One region of the Paenibacillus sp. TY11 genome, then DNA from elsewhere that is predicted to be linked to it. Evidence: predicted binding sites of a transcription regulator. Region 1 holds the regulator's gene; the other holds the start of a gene.
What was found. The regulator Rex, encoded in region 1, represses fermentation and respiration genes when NADH is low (regulators of the CRP and FNR family bind a similar motif). The targets are predictions, from matches to a motif close to TTGTGAAATATTTCACAA.
Positions count from the first base shown of each region.

Region 2: a site for Rex is predicted at 6,595-6,612, ahead of hydE ([FeFe] hydrogenase H-cluster radical SAM maturase HydE). Genes of this name have one in related genera too.

Region 1 covers NZ_JCBAIQ010000002.1:1,016-9,143, forward strand. Annotated here, with positions in the region: gene AC6EJC_RS02100 (cell wall elongation regulator TseB-like domain-containing protein) at 1-470, opposite strand, end outside; gene AC6EJC_RS02105 (amidohydrolase) at 508-1,809, opposite strand; gene AC6EJC_RS02110 (redox-sensing transcriptional repressor Rex) at 1,796-2,449, opposite strand; gene dinG (ATP-dependent DNA helicase DinG) at 2,495-5,362, opposite strand; gene AC6EJC_RS02120 (tetratricopeptide repeat protein) at 5,519-6,166, opposite strand; gene panD (aspartate 1-decarboxylase) at 6,249-6,632, opposite strand; gene panC (pantoate--beta-alanine ligase) at 6,625-7,563, opposite strand; gene panB (3-methyl-2-oxobutanoate hydroxymethyltransferase) at 7,560-8,128, opposite strand, start outside.
Region 2 covers NZ_JCBAIQ010000031.1:20,588-28,715, forward strand. Annotated here, with positions in the region: gene proB (glutamate 5-kinase) at 1-452, opposite strand, end outside; gene AC6EJC_RS24500 (pyridoxal phosphate-dependent aminotransferase) at 794-1,975, opposite strand; gene AC6EJC_RS24505 (carbon-nitrogen family hydrolase) at 2,152-2,970, shown strand; gene AC6EJC_RS24510 (hypothetical protein) at 3,218-3,358, shown strand; gene AC6EJC_RS24515 (LysR family transcriptional regulator) at 3,698-4,615, opposite strand; gene AC6EJC_RS24520 (alkaline phosphatase) at 4,854-6,470, shown strand; gene hydE ([FeFe] hydrogenase H-cluster radical SAM maturase HydE) at 6,727-7,779, shown strand; gene hydG ([FeFe] hydrogenase H-cluster radical SAM maturase HydG) at 7,829-8,128, shown strand, end outside.

The sequences.
Region 1 (8,128 bases):
TAAAAGGTATAGTAATGATGACTTCCATCATCGTAAAACAGCTGCCATACATATTCGCCATTGAACACACTCGGCTGGAGACTTACAATTTCTACACCCGGAAGCTGCTGCTGAATTATCGCCGTCATTTTTTGCTCGTCGACTCCGTTTTTCAGCAGCTCGGTATGAACACCGCTATTATCTGCGGCAGGTACATTAGGTTGTCCCTCCACTTTTTGAAAAGGAACCCATACCATTATATTTTCATTCTGTGCGTTTTTCCCTTGAACCACCCAATATACCTGATCCCACACTGACTTCCATGTCTCAGTCGTGCTGACCAGACCACCCGATTGCTTAGCCTTAATGATAGCGGCATTTTTCTCAGCCACCTGGTCTTGAGTAACATAGGAATAATACCAGAAGATGCTGACCAGGATCAGTATCACGGCCAAAATGGCGACCGCTATCCATTTTTTCTTATTTTTCAAACCTGTGCTTCCTCTCTAAGGGGATGTGACACCTGAATTAGCGCGACAGCAGCCCTTCAAAGGCGGCTTGTGCCTCATGTTTGATGCGTTCCTCGTCCATAGTCAGGCACTCACCGTTTTTCACAACCTGACGACCGTCTACCCACACATGAGCCACATCTTTGGCGCTTGCAGAGTATACGGCATGGGAAATAAGATCTGTACGCGGCAAGAAATGTGCCTGATTCAGATCCAGCGCGATAAAATCAGCCTTGTTGCCTGCTGCCAGCGCTCCTACCTCTTTTAAACCAATCGACTTTGCGCCGTACTCCGTTGCCAGACGCAGCGCCTCATTCGCAGGAACTGCCGTAGGGTCACCGGATACTCCTTTGTGAATGAGTGCCGCCAGACGCATTTCCTCAAACATATCCAGATTATTATTGCTGGCAGGACCATCTGTTCCGAGAGAAACGGTAACACCTGCACGCAGCAATTCAGGCACTCTTGCCACACCACTTGCCAGCTTTAAGTTGCTTCCTGGATTATGCGAAACCGCTACACCACGTTCAGCCAGTAAAGCTATTTCTTCGTCGTTCAAATGAACGCCATGGGCAACAAGCGAAGGACGGGAGAAAAAGCCAAGCTGATCCAAGTGTGCAACCGGACGCAAACCGTAGTCGCGTACGTTTTGCTCAACTTCGGCAATCGTCTCAGACATGTGCGTATGCAACGGTAAATCCAGATCATGCGCAGCTTGTACGAATTTTTCAATAAACGCAGGCGGACATGTGTATGGCGCATGTGGAGACATCATCGTTGTAATACGGCCGTCTGCCTTACCATGCCAGTTACGCGCAAAAGTCACGGCCTCAGCCAGCTTGATCCGCTGTTCTTCCTCCGAACATAATCCAATTGCTCCACGCATCAGACTTGCACGAATACCTGACTCTTCAGCTACACGAGCCACCTCATCCATATGATCGTACATGTCCAGGAAGGTCGTTGTGCCACCTTTCAGCATCTCCAGCACAGACAAGGATGTACCCCAGTACACATCCGTAGATGTAAACTTGGCTTCCATAGGCCACATTTTTTCCTGAAGCCATATTTGAAGAGCTAGATCGTCCCCATACCCACGTAGCAGAGACATCGCCGCATGACCATGTGTATTAATCAGGCCAGGTAAAAACAGCAGTCCCTTACCGTCAATCGCTTCCGTCTCTTCCTCACCCGCAGGCAAAGTCTCACCAATGTAAGTAATACGGCTATCCTCCACAATCATATAACCATGGATTACCCCAGCTTCCGGTCTATTTACGGCAAAAGAGCCGTTTTTAATTATCCATTTATTCACTGTCATATTGTGTTTCTTCCTTTCCGTCCTCTAAATAATAAGCGAGGCTTAGCAAATCCGTTGTAAAATCTGTGGCATGTATCCGAATATTGGCCGGTGCCTTAAGAGTAGTGGGTGCAAAGTTCAGGATTGCTCCAATTCCACTCTCAATAAGCCTGTCAGCCACGTGCTGTGCTTCAAAATCAGGTACGGTAATAATCCCGATTCGAATGTTTTTTTCCTTAACAGTTGCTTCCAATTCATCCATTGGTTGAACGACCAACGTATTGATCTTGGTTCCAACTTTATCCGGAAACGAATCAAATACCGCTACAATCTTCATATTGTCTTTTAAATAAGCGTTATAATTCGAAAGGGCTTGCCCCAGATTACCCGCTCCGACCAATACCACATTAATTTGCTGGTCGATTTTCAGGATATGGCGTATTTTCTCAATAAGATAAGTAACATCATAGCCGATACCCTTCCGACCAAAATCTCCAAAATAGGCGAGATCTTTCCGGATTTGGGCCGGATTCAAATCTAACCTCTGTCCCAACTCTTGAGAAGAGACCGTAGCCACCTCCCGTTTGTGCAGTGCATTCAGATAACGTAAATATACGGGTAACCTCCGTACGACAGCTTCTGAAATTTTATCTGATTTCATACTTGCTCCCCCTAATTGTAACGGACATGCTTAGGTGTCCGTCCGTTATGCCTCTGTCTCCGGGGCGGATTGGAGCCATTCAGCGATGCGGGGCACCATTTGCTCCGATGGCATATGCTCCATTTTTGGTCCCGGTAACGAGTACAAAAAGTGCTTTCCGTAATAGGATTCGATCACGCGCGTATCGTAAACGATGACGACCCCGTGGTCGCTCGCTGTACGTACCAACCGCCCAAATCCCTGTTTGAAGCGAATGACCGCTTGTGGTACAGACAGCTTCATAAATGGATTCTTTTTCTGCTGCTGGAGCAACTCGCTTTTTGCCTCCAGCAACGGGTGATTCGGCGGTTGAAACGGCAAGCGGACGATGGCCAGACAAGTCAGAGCCTTCCCCGGAATATCGACGCCTTCCCAGAAACTGCTGGTTCCCAGCAATACAGAAGCCTTGGCTTCCTGAAAACGGCGGGTTAGCTTACTGCGACTCCCACTGTCCACACCTTGTCCCAACACGGTAATATCGCTGGATGCTAACGCCTCTTTGAGCGGCTCATACACTTGCCGGAGCATCCGATAGGAAGTAAACAGAACGAGCATTCTCCCCCGCGTCGCCTGAGCAGTCGCTCCTAGAGAGTTAACGAGCATATCTACAAAATGTGCATCTCCTACACTGCCCTTTACACTCGGGAAATCCCGTGGAATGACCAGCAACACCTGATCCCTGTAATTAAAGGGTGACGGGAGCTGCGAAGTCATCAGCCGCCCTTGATCTGCGGCCTCCTGCAAGCCGAGCTGATCAGTCATGTACTGAAATGATTTATCTACCGATAAAGTAGCAGACGTCAAAATAATGCTTCTTTTTTTGTCAAAAAACATTTCTTTCAACTGGCGGCTCACATCGACGGGCACCGCATAAAATTGCAATGATTTACTACGGAATTGCCCACTCGCTTCAAGCCAGTATACGGTTGTTTCATCATCGAGACGCATAAAGAAGCGCAAATTTTCCCTGATCCCCGCCAAATCCTTGAGCAGACCCGTAATATCTGTAATAAGGCTATCAGCCGCATAATCGTCATGCTCTTCCTTGACGTCCAGCATCAGCTTATCGCCCTTGCGCAAAATTTCGCTCATCGTTACATAAAGCTGATTTTCCAACGCCGCCGCCTGATCCCACTTCCCAGGCTTGGCCGACGGTTTGAGCCGGGAAGAAAACTGCCCTGTTTCACCCGGTGTCGCATCACTTCGCTCCGGTAACATGCCAAAAAGCTTGTCGCTTAGCAGGTCCCAAGTTTCCTTAACCTCCAACACGAGTGGATACAGCTGGTCAATGGTTGAGGCCCAATCCGTCGACTTCTCATGGCCCGATTTTGCCAACTGTTGACGAAGTGAAGGCAGTTGGCCGTTCTTGCTGTCTTTGAACAGTCGCGTCAGTGTATGCACGAGTGTGAAATATTTCATATGCATTCCCAAGTGCTTACCAGCTACTTCCTCCAGATGATGGGCTTCATCAATCACCAGATGTTCATAGCTGGGCAACAGCTGATGACTTGCTTTGACGTCCGTGAACAACTTGGAGTGATTCGTAATAACCACATCCGCTATTCCTGCTTCGTGACGTGCACGATGATAATAGCATTTGCGAAACCATGGGCAAGAACGACCAAGACAGGACTCGGAATCACTGGCCACCGTTTCCCAAAAATCCCCGCCACGGTTGCTCAGATTCAGTTCCTCATCATCACCGGTTTCCGTCAGCGTCAGCCAGACGATCATCTGAGCCGCTGTAACTAAATCTTCCTTTGGTGTCGCGAAGTCTCTTCTGTTTATTTTATGTTCAAACTTGCGCAGACACAAATAATGTCCCCGACCCTTAAAAATGGCAGCCCGAAACGGGAACGGAATCACCTTGGTCAGCATCGGAATATCGCGCTCGCGTAATTGCTCCTGCAGGTTGATTGTATGTGTACTTACCATGACTCGCTGTCCTTTTTTCACACTGTGATACAGCGATGGGAGCAAATAACCGAGGGACTTGCCTGTTCCTGTACCTGCCTCGATTAGCAGATGCTTGTCTTCACTCAGTGCCTGATTTACACCCTCAATCATTTGTATCTGCGCCTCGCGCTCCTCATATTGGCTCAAGGATGAACGCAAATTGTCCCGCACATCATCCATGTACTCCTCAAAGGAAACGCCTGATAGTGGATTCGGGTCATCTTCTCTACGCGGAGCAGCCAGATCCGTCCAATCTTCCACTTTCAGTGCAAGCTGACGAAAAAACTGATGTCCCTCCAAATCCTGAATAGGATCAAGCTCTTTCTCTTCACGCACCCCGTCAAGAAACCATCCAAGGTCACTGCCTTCCTCTGCGAACAAATCGCTGAGCCGCTGTATAGTTATCAGAGGCAACGCTTGAAGCTCACCCAGACACTTTAAAAACACCTCAGCCGTAGCCAACGCGTCGCTGTCTGCTTGATGAGGGCGGTCATGCGCCAGCCCGAACTCAGAAGAAACAAAACCCAGCTGATAAGATGATAGTGATGGAAACATAATTTTTAGAAAATCCATCGTATCCAAAATTCTTCCGCTAAACGGCAAGTAGCCGCACCGATCCAGAGCGTTTTGCAAAAAATTAAAATCAAACGCCACATTATGACCGACCAGCACGACATCGTCCAGCATAGGCACGAGCTCCATCATCATTTCTTCGAGTGCAGGAGCATCCTTGACGTCATCGTCTGTAATTCCGGTCAACCCGGTGATAAAAGGTGGAATAGATCTGCCAGGGTTCACATAAGAGCCGTAAACACGGGAAATGCTGTTATCATGATCTATAATTGCAAGTCCGACTTGAATGATGTCATCCGCGGACTGGGTGCCTGTCGTTTCAAAATCCAATACCGCAAATTTCATTCAACTTAATCCTTTCTTGTGACACATACAAAAATAATAACTCTGTATAATAGCATAGCAGAAGATCGCCTGTTTGGAAATTAAGACAGCCAAAAAAGACGATGCACACGCCGCCTAAGGAGGTGGGCATGCATCGTCTTACTCGGTGTCTGACAACTACATCCAGGTCATCATAGAGCTGTCGTATCGAAGCTTTTCGGCACCGGACAAACAGGCTTCCATATTGTGCAACGGCTCGGGCAACGCAGGATCGAACTGATGCGCGAGAGCAAAACATTTTTGCGCCTCCTCTACGTCGGCCTGCTTTGCCATCAGACAGCCTAGCGCATTATAGATAACAGCCTTTAGTCCTGGCCGCTCAGTCAGGTGCAGCACCTTCTGAAAATGGCATACAGCCTCCACTGGATCATCCAATTGAAAATATGCCATTCCCATATACATGCGACTCTGCCAGCTGTTTGGAAAATGCTGTAGCACCTGCTCAAATTGTTGGATTGCCTCAGGGTACATAAGTAATCGGTAATACCCTTGCCCCCGGCTAAAAGCCGGCAGCTCCTTTTCAGGCAGTTCCTTTTCAGAAAGCTCTGTGTCAGACATACCGGACTCTGTGGAAAAGCCGGCCGCACGCAGGCAAACCATTTTTTCCTCAAAGGCCAGCCACTCATCCATAATTCCGTCACTCATTCTCCGCAGCAGACTCCAGTGCTGTAGCAGCTCCTGCCTGCGGGAGCCCTGGGCTGATGGGTAATGCTTCACGATATCATCTAACATGCTGTTCATTTCTGCGAATACATGCTGGAACATGTGCATCCCGCCCTTACGAAAGATGGATTAATACACTCACATTTTTCGCTTAAAGGACGGGTTTCATCCGCACTCCCATTCATTACATGATCGTCGCGTGTACTTCCTTGTTCAACGTTTGGGCTGGTTTATTATGTTCATCAACAAATACCACAGTCGGTTTGTATGTTTTTGCCTCTTCATTCGACATAGAAGCGTAGGAAATAATAATGACCGTATCACCAGGCTGCACCAAACGCGCTGCTGCACCGTTGAGACAAATCACGCCGCTACCACGCGGTCCGGGGATAACATAGGTTTCCAGTCGAGCTCCATTGTTATTGTTTACAATTTGAACTTTTTCATTCTCCAGCAGATCCGATGTTTCCATAAGATCCTCATCTATGGTAATACTCCCCACATAATTAAGGTTGGCTTCCGTAACCGTTGCCCGGTGAATTTTGGATTTCATCATGGTTCTAAACATGGGAAAGCACCTCCGCTTTCTGTAATCTTATATTGTCAATCAGTCGAGTATTCCCAAATTTCACAGCCAGCGCTACAATGACGTCTTCCTGAACATCACATAGCCGCTGCTCGGGACGAAGGGGCTCCAGACCGGGAAAAGTTAATATTTCAATGTAGTCAATGTCCGCCAAGGGCGAGGAAGTAATGGTGGACTCCACCATTTGATGTAACTGACGGATCGTAAATGTGTTCTGTACAACATCTTCGCTCACTTCACGCACCTTGCGCAGTGACTGGGACAGCACCAACGCCTGCTCACGCTGTTCCGCGCTTAAATACACATTACGGGAGCTGAGGGCCAAACCATCGGCCTCTCTGACGATGGGGCAAGGTACGATGGTCACATCCATATTGAGATCAGTCACCATCTGCTGGAGCACAGCAACCTGCTGCGCGTCCTTCATTCCAAAGAAGGCCAAATCAGGACCTACCATGTTAAAAAGCTTGGCTACCACCGTAGTTACACCATCAAAATGTCCTGGACGGGAAGCGCCGCATAAGCGGTCCGTCAAAGCGGATACGCGAATTTTGGTTTGGGTTGGCTGCGGATACATTTCTGCTACAGTTGGCAAAAATACAATATCCACGCCCTCGCGCCGCGCTACCTCCAAATCACGAGCTTCATCGCGGGGATAGCTGTCCAGATCTTCGTTGGGTCCAAATTGAATCGGATTTACGAAAATGCTAAGCACCACCGTATCTGCCATTTCACGCGCCTTGTGCATCAAGCTCGCATGTCCTTCATGCAGGTATCCCATTGTTGGTACAAAGCCGACTTTATGTTGCTGTAAAGAGGCAGAACCGTGTACCGTTTTTGCTCCGTTTGTCCCAAGCTGCCGACGTTCAGCAATAACCTTTCGCAGCTGGGCCACTTCTCTTACGATGATCATGACTGAGATTCCACCTTTTCCTTAGCTTGTTCCTGTGCCTGTCCTTTTGCTTTACCGTACAGGGATTCCACAACGCGGTCGTCCGCGCTGAACACATGCTCTGCGGCCGGAAATGCCCGCCCCTTCACATCGCTCACATACTGCTCAATGCTGCTGCGGATCAAGCCGCCTACATCGGCATAGGTTTTAACAAAGCGTTTGCTGTAATAAGGCGATGCGTATTGAATCAGATCGTGATAAACAAGCACCTGACCGTCACATCCACGTCCAGCACCGATGCCAATGGTCGGAATGGAAAGTTCTTTAGAAATCGCAGTTGCCACTTCCTCAGTCACCAGTTCCAATACAACGCCAAAGGCACCCGCCTGCTCCAGCGCCTTGGCATCCGCCATCAACCGGCGTGCGTCCACTTCGTCCTTGCCTTGAATGCGATATCCGCCAATCTGATTAACCGACTGCGGAGTAAGCCCGATATGTCCCAGTACAGGTACACCTGCCTGAACAGTTGCTTTTACGACGTCGGCAATTTCCGCTCCGCCCTCCAATTTAACAGCATGCGCATGTC
Region 2 (8,128 bases), on a different contig from region 1:
GACAGCATATCGTTATCACCGAATTTCAATTCATCAATCGATACGGTATCATTTTCGTTAAAGATCGGGATGACCTGCTGGCGCAGCAATTCTTCCACGGTCATTCCAGCATTATTCATCCGTTTACGGCTCAAAAAGTCACTGCGAGTCAGCAGGATTTGCGCGCTTACCAAGCCAAAATCTTTAAAAGCCTGCTGATAGGATTGCATGAGAAGAGCTTGGCCTACGGCTGCCGCCGCTTGCTTTTCATGCAGCAGTTTGGGGCGAAATGGGTACCCAATCTCCCTGAACCCGGCGGCTACTGCGCCTGATGTGACCAGCAGCACTTCATGACCTTTTGCACGAAGTAAGCTGATTTCTCGGGCAAAATAAGCAATGGCTTCCCGATTCAAGCCACCTTCCACTCCAGTCAGGGAGCTGCTTCCGATTTTAATGACGATTCGTGTTGACAAGACGTCCACTTCCTTAATTTTACTCTTTTTAATGCAAAAAAAACTTCCATCCTTTGTATGCAAAGGACGAAAGTTTGTGCTTCCGCGGTACCACCTTCATTGATGATTCATGATCATCCCACTTGAAACCTGTTAACGGCAGGGGCCGCCTGATTGCGCAGGGCGCTCGGGGATAGGAGTTGGGAGAGAGTCCAGGTAAATTCTTGCAGCCTATCGGAATTTACTCTCTGAACAGGACCGGGTCTCTCTTAATAGTCCCTTCAACGCGCTAAATGATATTGGATACAGAATACCACGAAAAGACCAGGTTTGGCAAAGAAGTTGTAGCTGGAAAATACGGCTTAACCAAACAGGTTTAGCTTGCCAATTCGATCAGCCGCCTCGGTCAGTCGAGCTTCTGAGCTCAGCAGCCCCGCCCGCACATATCCTTCACCGCCGCTACCGAAGCCGATCCCCGGAGCGACAGCCACCTTGGCTTCCCGCAGTAGCAGATCGGCAAAAGAAGCCGAAGTATAGCCCTGTGGTACAGGCAACCAACTGAAAAAGGAGCCGCTTGGGCGCGTCGCCTTCCAGCCTATTTGCCCAAGTGCATCATAAAAAGCGTTACGGCGCGATTCATAGCGGGATACCAGCTCGCCTACGCATTCCTGCGAGGCCGTCAGGGCCGTCGCCGCTGCTGCCTGAATGCCGCCAAACAGGCTTACATAAATATGATCCTGGAGCAGATTAATCATCGAGATGATTTCGGCATTACCGAGCGCGAAACCAACACGCCAGCCCGCCATATTGTATGTTTTGGACAAGGTATAGAACTCAATCCCCACGTCCTTAGCACCCTCAGCCTGGAGGAAGCTCACCGGACGTTCGCCGTCAAATCCAATAGCACCATAGGCAAAATCACTGGCAACCACGATACCGTTACGTTGCGCGAATTCAACCGTATCCTCGTAAAAGGAAAGTGGAGCAGTTGCCGAGGTTGGATTATTCGGATAATTAAGGAACATTAACTTGGCGCGGCGGCGATCTTCCTCGGAAATGGCCTCATAATCGGGCAGAAAACGGTTCTCTTCCTTTAATGGGAGAAAGGACATTTCCGCTTTAGCCAAGGCCACGCCAGACCAGTAATCCGGGTAGCCGGGATCAGGGACGAGACACACATCGCCGGGATTGAGTAAGATTTGCGGCAGCTGAACCAAGCCCGTTTTCCCGCCAAACAGGATGGCGACCTCGGTTTCGGGGTCGAGCGTCACACCGTAATCCTCCTGATAGCGCCGGGCAACGGCTTCCTTAAGAAAGCTGTAACCGCGAAAAGGCGAATATTTATGATACAGCGGGTTATCCGCTGATTCCTGCAAAGACTTTACAATATGAGATGGGGTGGGGGTATCCGGGTTCCCCTGTCCGAGATTAATGACATCATGCCCTGCCGCAATTTCACGGTTTACATTTTGTACAAGTGTGGCAAAAAATTGAGTGGGTAACTGTTTCATGACGTCAGCGGAGGGAATAAAAAAATGAGTCATCAATTCACACGACCTTTTGGAATAGTTTAAGAAATAATTTATCACGATTTTACCGAGTTGTATAGGAGGAATTAAGCTTGCATGGTTGCGTAATCCAGACTGATCGGGCTATGATGGGAGAAAATACCGGACAATGGGTCACGGGAAGCTCCGGCTCACAAGGAGGAGGAAGGATTTTGACGTATCAGGAAGCTCAGCCGTTCAGTGTTGCACTCATACAAGCTCATATTGAGCTGGGAAATCCCCCGGAAAACCGCAGTCATATCCGAGCTTTAATGGAACAAGCGATGAAAGCCGAACTGAAACCGGATCTGATTGTCCTGCCGGAAATGTGGAACACAGGCTATGCCTTAGATCGCATTCATGAGCTGGCGGACAAAGAAGGGACGGAGACTCGGGCATGGATAGCAGCATTCGCTGCCAACCATGAAGTGAACGTAGTAGCTGGGTCGATCGCAGAGAAAAAAAGCGACGGTCATGTGTATAATACGATGCTCGTTTTTGACCGAACAGGCAGAGAGGTTGCTTCGTATTCCAAAATTCATCTGTTCCGACTTATGGATGAAGAAAAATATCTGCAGCCTGGCGAAGAAAAGGTTTTATTCACACTGGATGGCGAGATTCGGGCAGGTGCGTCGATCTGCTATGATATCCGTTTTCCCGAACTAGCCCGCAGTTTGGCCCTGTCGGGCGCAAATTTGCTGATCGTACCCGCAGAATGGCCTCATCCCCGGCTTCATCACTGGCGTACCTTGCTGACCGCACGTGCTATAGAAAATCAGATGTATGTCATTGCTTGTAACCGGGTAGGTCGCAGCGGAGATACTGATTTCTTCGGGCATTCGCTCATAATTGATCCATGGGGAGAAATCATTGCCGAGGGCGGAGAGCAGGAGGAGGTTCTCACAGGAACAATTGAGTCTGCCTTGGTGCAGGACGTACGTGGTCGTATTCCGGTGTTTGAAGATCGGCGTCCCTCACTGTATGACCGATAATCAGTGTAGAAAGGAATACTCCATGCTTAAGGAACGCATTGAATTTTTGTGCAGCAGGGAAGCATTATAGAGGTCATTTATTCACCTCAAGTTCCTTCGAAATTGGTCTTTAAAACCCAAGTGAGTGAAGCCGAGGTACAGCAAGCATTTGGTTCTTCTCGATAATAAAAAAGTTTTCCGATACCTGTTTCAGATACAGTCCATAGGTGTATTATAATAGTATCCCGACACCAGGAGGTTGATAACGATGGATAACCAAAGTAGATCCGAACTGGCGAATAGGGATGGCCTGTCACGGCCGAGAGGCTTAAATAGACAGGTTGTCGGAAACAATTATGAAATGGGCTATGATCAGGATAAAAGTCCACCAGATTTAGGGAGACCCTGATCACAAAAAGGCGAGGACAGGCACTTTGGGATCACACAGCACATTGGAACTGAGGTAGGACACTCTTGGGAGACCAAGGCTAGAGACCTTAAGGAAAGAAGTGATGCGGGATGGATAAAGTGGAGTTTCCGAGCAAGCGTAAAGTAATCAGGCGAGGCTGACATGAAATTCAAATGAACATGAAATGTGGTTCGTTAAAGACAGATGGAAGCAACATCGCAACAGTGTAATCGAACCCGTAAAGTAAATGAAGTATTGAAAGTATAGGGGCGAAGCCCCGGGACCGCCTTCTTCTCTGGCTTTGGCTAGGGAGGAAGACGGTCCTTTTCACATTCGAAGCTACTTTTGAGAAAGTTGCTCGACCGTTTCTCGGAAGGTATCAATAAAGGCTTCGGCAGCTTTAGACAAATAACGTCCGTTTCGGTAAGCAATGGCCAGGGTACGGCTGGGGGTAGGTTCGGCGAGTGGCAATAATGCTGGAACAAACTCGCTGCTGGCGGCTCGGGCGATAAAACGGGGGACGAGTGTCACTCCCATACCTGTCGCTACGAGCGATTGGAGCGTCTCCATATTAGTGCTTTCAAATACCACATTGGGTTCAAAGCCTGCTTGATGACACAAATCCATCGTCAGCTTGCGAAATCCTTGCCCTTTTTTCAGCACGACAAAAGGCTCATCTTTCAGTTCTTCCATATGCACAGGCTGCGGATGGTCACCATTTTTACGCAGGGCTAGGGGGTGACCCGGAGGAACGGCAAGATCAATCCACTCTTCACCGATGGGCACATAGGAAAGTGTAGGTTCAACTAATGGAAGAGATAGCAGGCTGAGATCTGTATCCCCACTGGCAGTTTTTTTCTCCAAATTCATAGATGAATCCTCGACTAGCACGATTTCAATGTCCGGGTGAGCCTTTTTGAATACCGGCAACACATGCGGCAGCAAATGAGAACCTGTGATAGGCATACTGCCAACCACAACCTTCCCTTTTCGCAGTTGAGAAATATCGTCCATTTCCTGCCGGAGCTGCTCGACTGCATCAACTATTTTTTTTGCCTTTTCTACAAAGCTTGCTCCTGCATGTGTTAATTCCACCGTGCTGGTGTTGCGTTGAAATAAAAGTACCCCAAGTTCTTTTTCCAGTTTGGACAATTGTTGGCTCAACGAGGGCTGAGCAATATGCAGTTTTTCTGCTGCGCGTGAGAAGTTTTTTTCCGCTGCAATTTGCAGGGTGTACTGAAGCTGTCTGAATTCCATCGAATTTTGCGCCCCTTATCTTATAAGCTTTACCTATTACATCATAGATTGATTATACAATAATATAATGAAATTCCCAATCTTAACGATTCTCATGTGTCACAAGTTTTATATAGATGAAGCGTTTTTTCACAAATAGAGTCTTTTAATACAGATAACCAATTCTCTTAACATTCTCCTGATAAAATACGATTAATCTTAGTTCTGGTTGTAAATAAAGTGTCTGGGAGGAAAATGAATGCTAAAATGTTGGGGGATACATACGAAAAAATCGGTGGCTGCACTCGTGGCGACTATGATGCTAGCAGTAAGCGGCGGGACGGCGATGGCAGTCGAAAAGGACACGTCGATTAAAAACGTAATTATTTTGATTCCAGACGGTATGGCTAATGACGCCACTGCACTGGCTAGATGGTACAAAGGTTCTTCCTTAACGTTAGACAGCATGGCAAGCGGCATGGTGCGTACGCATTCTGCGGATGCTCCGATTGCCGATTCAGCTCCGGCGGGTACTGCTTTTGCCACAGGACATAAATCACATACTGGATACGTAGGTGTCCTTCCTGATGAAGCGACAATGCCTGGGCAAGAACCCATTGCAGCGGGTGACGCCAAAAAGCCTGTAGCTTCCATTCTCGAGGCTTCCAAGTTGGCAGGAAAATCGACAGGAATCATTGCTACTTCGGAGATTATGCATGCGACACCAGCCGATTTTACTGCTCATTACCCTGATCGTAAAAATTATGATGCACTCAGCATGCAGCAAGCCTACAACGGGGTTGACGTGGTGTTAGGTGGAGGCGGCAAGTTTTTGGAGGCAGCAGGACGTAAGGACGGCCAGGATTTGGTTGCCCAAATTAAAGACCAGGGTTATGAATTTGTCACGACACCTGAAGGTTTGAAAAATTCGATCTCCAGCAAGCTCTGGGGCAGCTTTTCTCCCGAAGCCCTCGCGTATAACCTGGATCGAGATGCATCCAAGGAACCTAGCCTGGCAGAAATGACAACGAAAGCAATTGATGTGTTATCCAAAAATGACAAAGGCTTCTTCTTAATGGTAGAAGGCAGTAAAGTAGATTGGGCCGCACATGCAAACGATCCAACGGGGATTATTAGCGACGTGCTTTCATTTGACGATGCGGTGAAAGTCGCTTTAGATTACGCCAAGCAAAACCAAAATACTGTCGTTGTAGCAGTAACAGACCACGGAAACGGCGGATTGACGATTGGTAGCAGTAATACAACAAGCAATTATGACAAAACGCCTTTAGCTTCTTTTATAGATCCTTTGAAAAAAGCGAAGCTGACAGGTGAAGGATTGGAAGCCAAGCTGAATGCAGATCGCAGCAATATTAAAGAAGTGCTTTCCACGTATTTTGGCATTACCGATTTGACAGACGAAGAAGTAAAAACAATTAAAGATGCCGAAGAAGGCAGCATGAACTATGCCGTCGGACCGATCATTAGCAAACGTGCGAATATTGGCTGGACTACAGGCGGTCATACAGGAGGTGATGTCGTGTTGTACACGTATGCGCCAAACGGGGACCGTCCATCCGGTGTTATCGACAACACGGATGTCAATAAATATATGACACGTGTACTCGGACTAGATTTGGATTCGGTCAGCAAGCAGCTGTTTGTTCCTGCGAAAGCCGCTTTTGAAGCCAAAGGAGCCAAGTTTACTGCGGACACGAAAGTCATTACGGTGACCAAAGGCAGTAACAAGCTGGAGCTTCCGGTATACAAAAATATTGCTACGCTGAATGGTAAAAATTCCGCGCTCAACGGTGTAGTCGTATTTAACGGCGTTGATTATTTTGTACCCCAGCAGGCAATAGATTTGATTCAGTAATAAGCAGAACCATCAACAAAGGCTGTTTCTTCCATCAAAGGAGGAGGCAGCTTTTTTGTGTGTTGAGATAAATATGTATTTTTTGGGGCGGAGAGTGAAGTTGATTTTCAGAAAATGGGATTTTTTGTGAAACTAGTCACGTTATATTCTCTCTGATGTTGCTAGAATAATACATGCACGGTACAAGCCGCTGATGATGTGAAGTCCGGATGGACGAGGGAAGAAGGGATGAGTCACGGACGAATTATTACTGCGTCTGGCTGACGGCAAGGAATGGACGCATACGGAAATGACGGAGCTGCTGACACGTCTGGATGATGAGCCGACGCTTCGGGCTCAACTGCGCAAACTGGCAGCTCGCACCAAGTTGGAGCGTTATGGCAAGGGTGTTTTTTTACGGGGATTAATTGAATTCTCCAGTATATGTCGTCAGGACTGCATGTACTGTGGGCTGCGCGCTTCGAATAAACAGGCAGATCGTTACCGTTTGCAGCCGGAAGAAATTCTGGCCTGTTGTGCGGAGGGGTATGAACTGGGTTATCGGACCTTTGTGCTGCAAAGTGGGGAAGATTACTGGTTTACGGCAGCCCGGCTGACGAAACTGATTCGGGAAATTAAAAGCCGTTTTGCGGATGTGGCGGTTACACTGTCCATCGGTGAACGGGATGATGAAACTTATGAGCGACTATACGAGGCGGGCGCAGACCGTTTTTTGCTGCGGCATGAGACAGCTTCCCCCAGTTTGTACGCCAAGCTGCATCCGACGATGACGATGGAAAGCAGGCGCAGCCGTCTGCTGGCTTTGCAACGAATCGGCTTTCAGATTGGGGCCGGATGTATGGTGGGGTTACCGGGGCAAACGAATAGTGAATTAGCAGACGATTTGGTCTATCTGCACCGCCTATCACCAGATATGATCGGGATTGGTCCCTTTTTACCGCATAGCAACACGCCGCTCCGGGATGCCAGTCAGGGGAGCATGGAAAAGGCACTCGATATCATTTCGTTATCCCGATTGGTCGTTCCAGATGCGCTTATTCCTGCGTCCACGGCAATGGGAACAATTCATCCCCAAGGCAGGGAGAAGGCGCTTCAGGCGGGAGCGAATGTGGTGATGCCCAATTTGTCGCCGCTGGCGGTGAGACCCAAGTATGCGATTTATGAGAATAAAATATGTTTGGGCGATGAGTCTGCCCAATGTCGACATTGCCTTGAGCTGCGGATCCGTGGAGCGGGATTTGAAGTCGATATGGGGCGCGGCGATAGTTTGAGAGTGCAACGACAGCTTATGAGACAGGAAACTTTGTGAGGCCATAACGGAAACATTGCAGTAACCATAAACAAGGAGATGGGTATACGTGAGTGGAGTACGAGAGAAAGTGTCGGCGGATTTTATTAATGAAGCAGAGATTATGGCGGCAGTGGAGCAGGGGAAACAAGAGGCAACGGATCGACACCGTATTTTAGAAATTTTAGAAAAGGGCAGAGCCTGCCGGGGGCTGAGTGCAAGTGAAGCGGCGGCTCTTTTGCATGTAAATGATCCTGAATTATTGGAAGAGATGTTCAAATCTTCGAGGGCAGTCAAAGAGCAGATTTATGGCAACCGGATTGTGCTGTTCGCCCCTTTATATGTAAGCAACCACTGCGTTAATAACTGC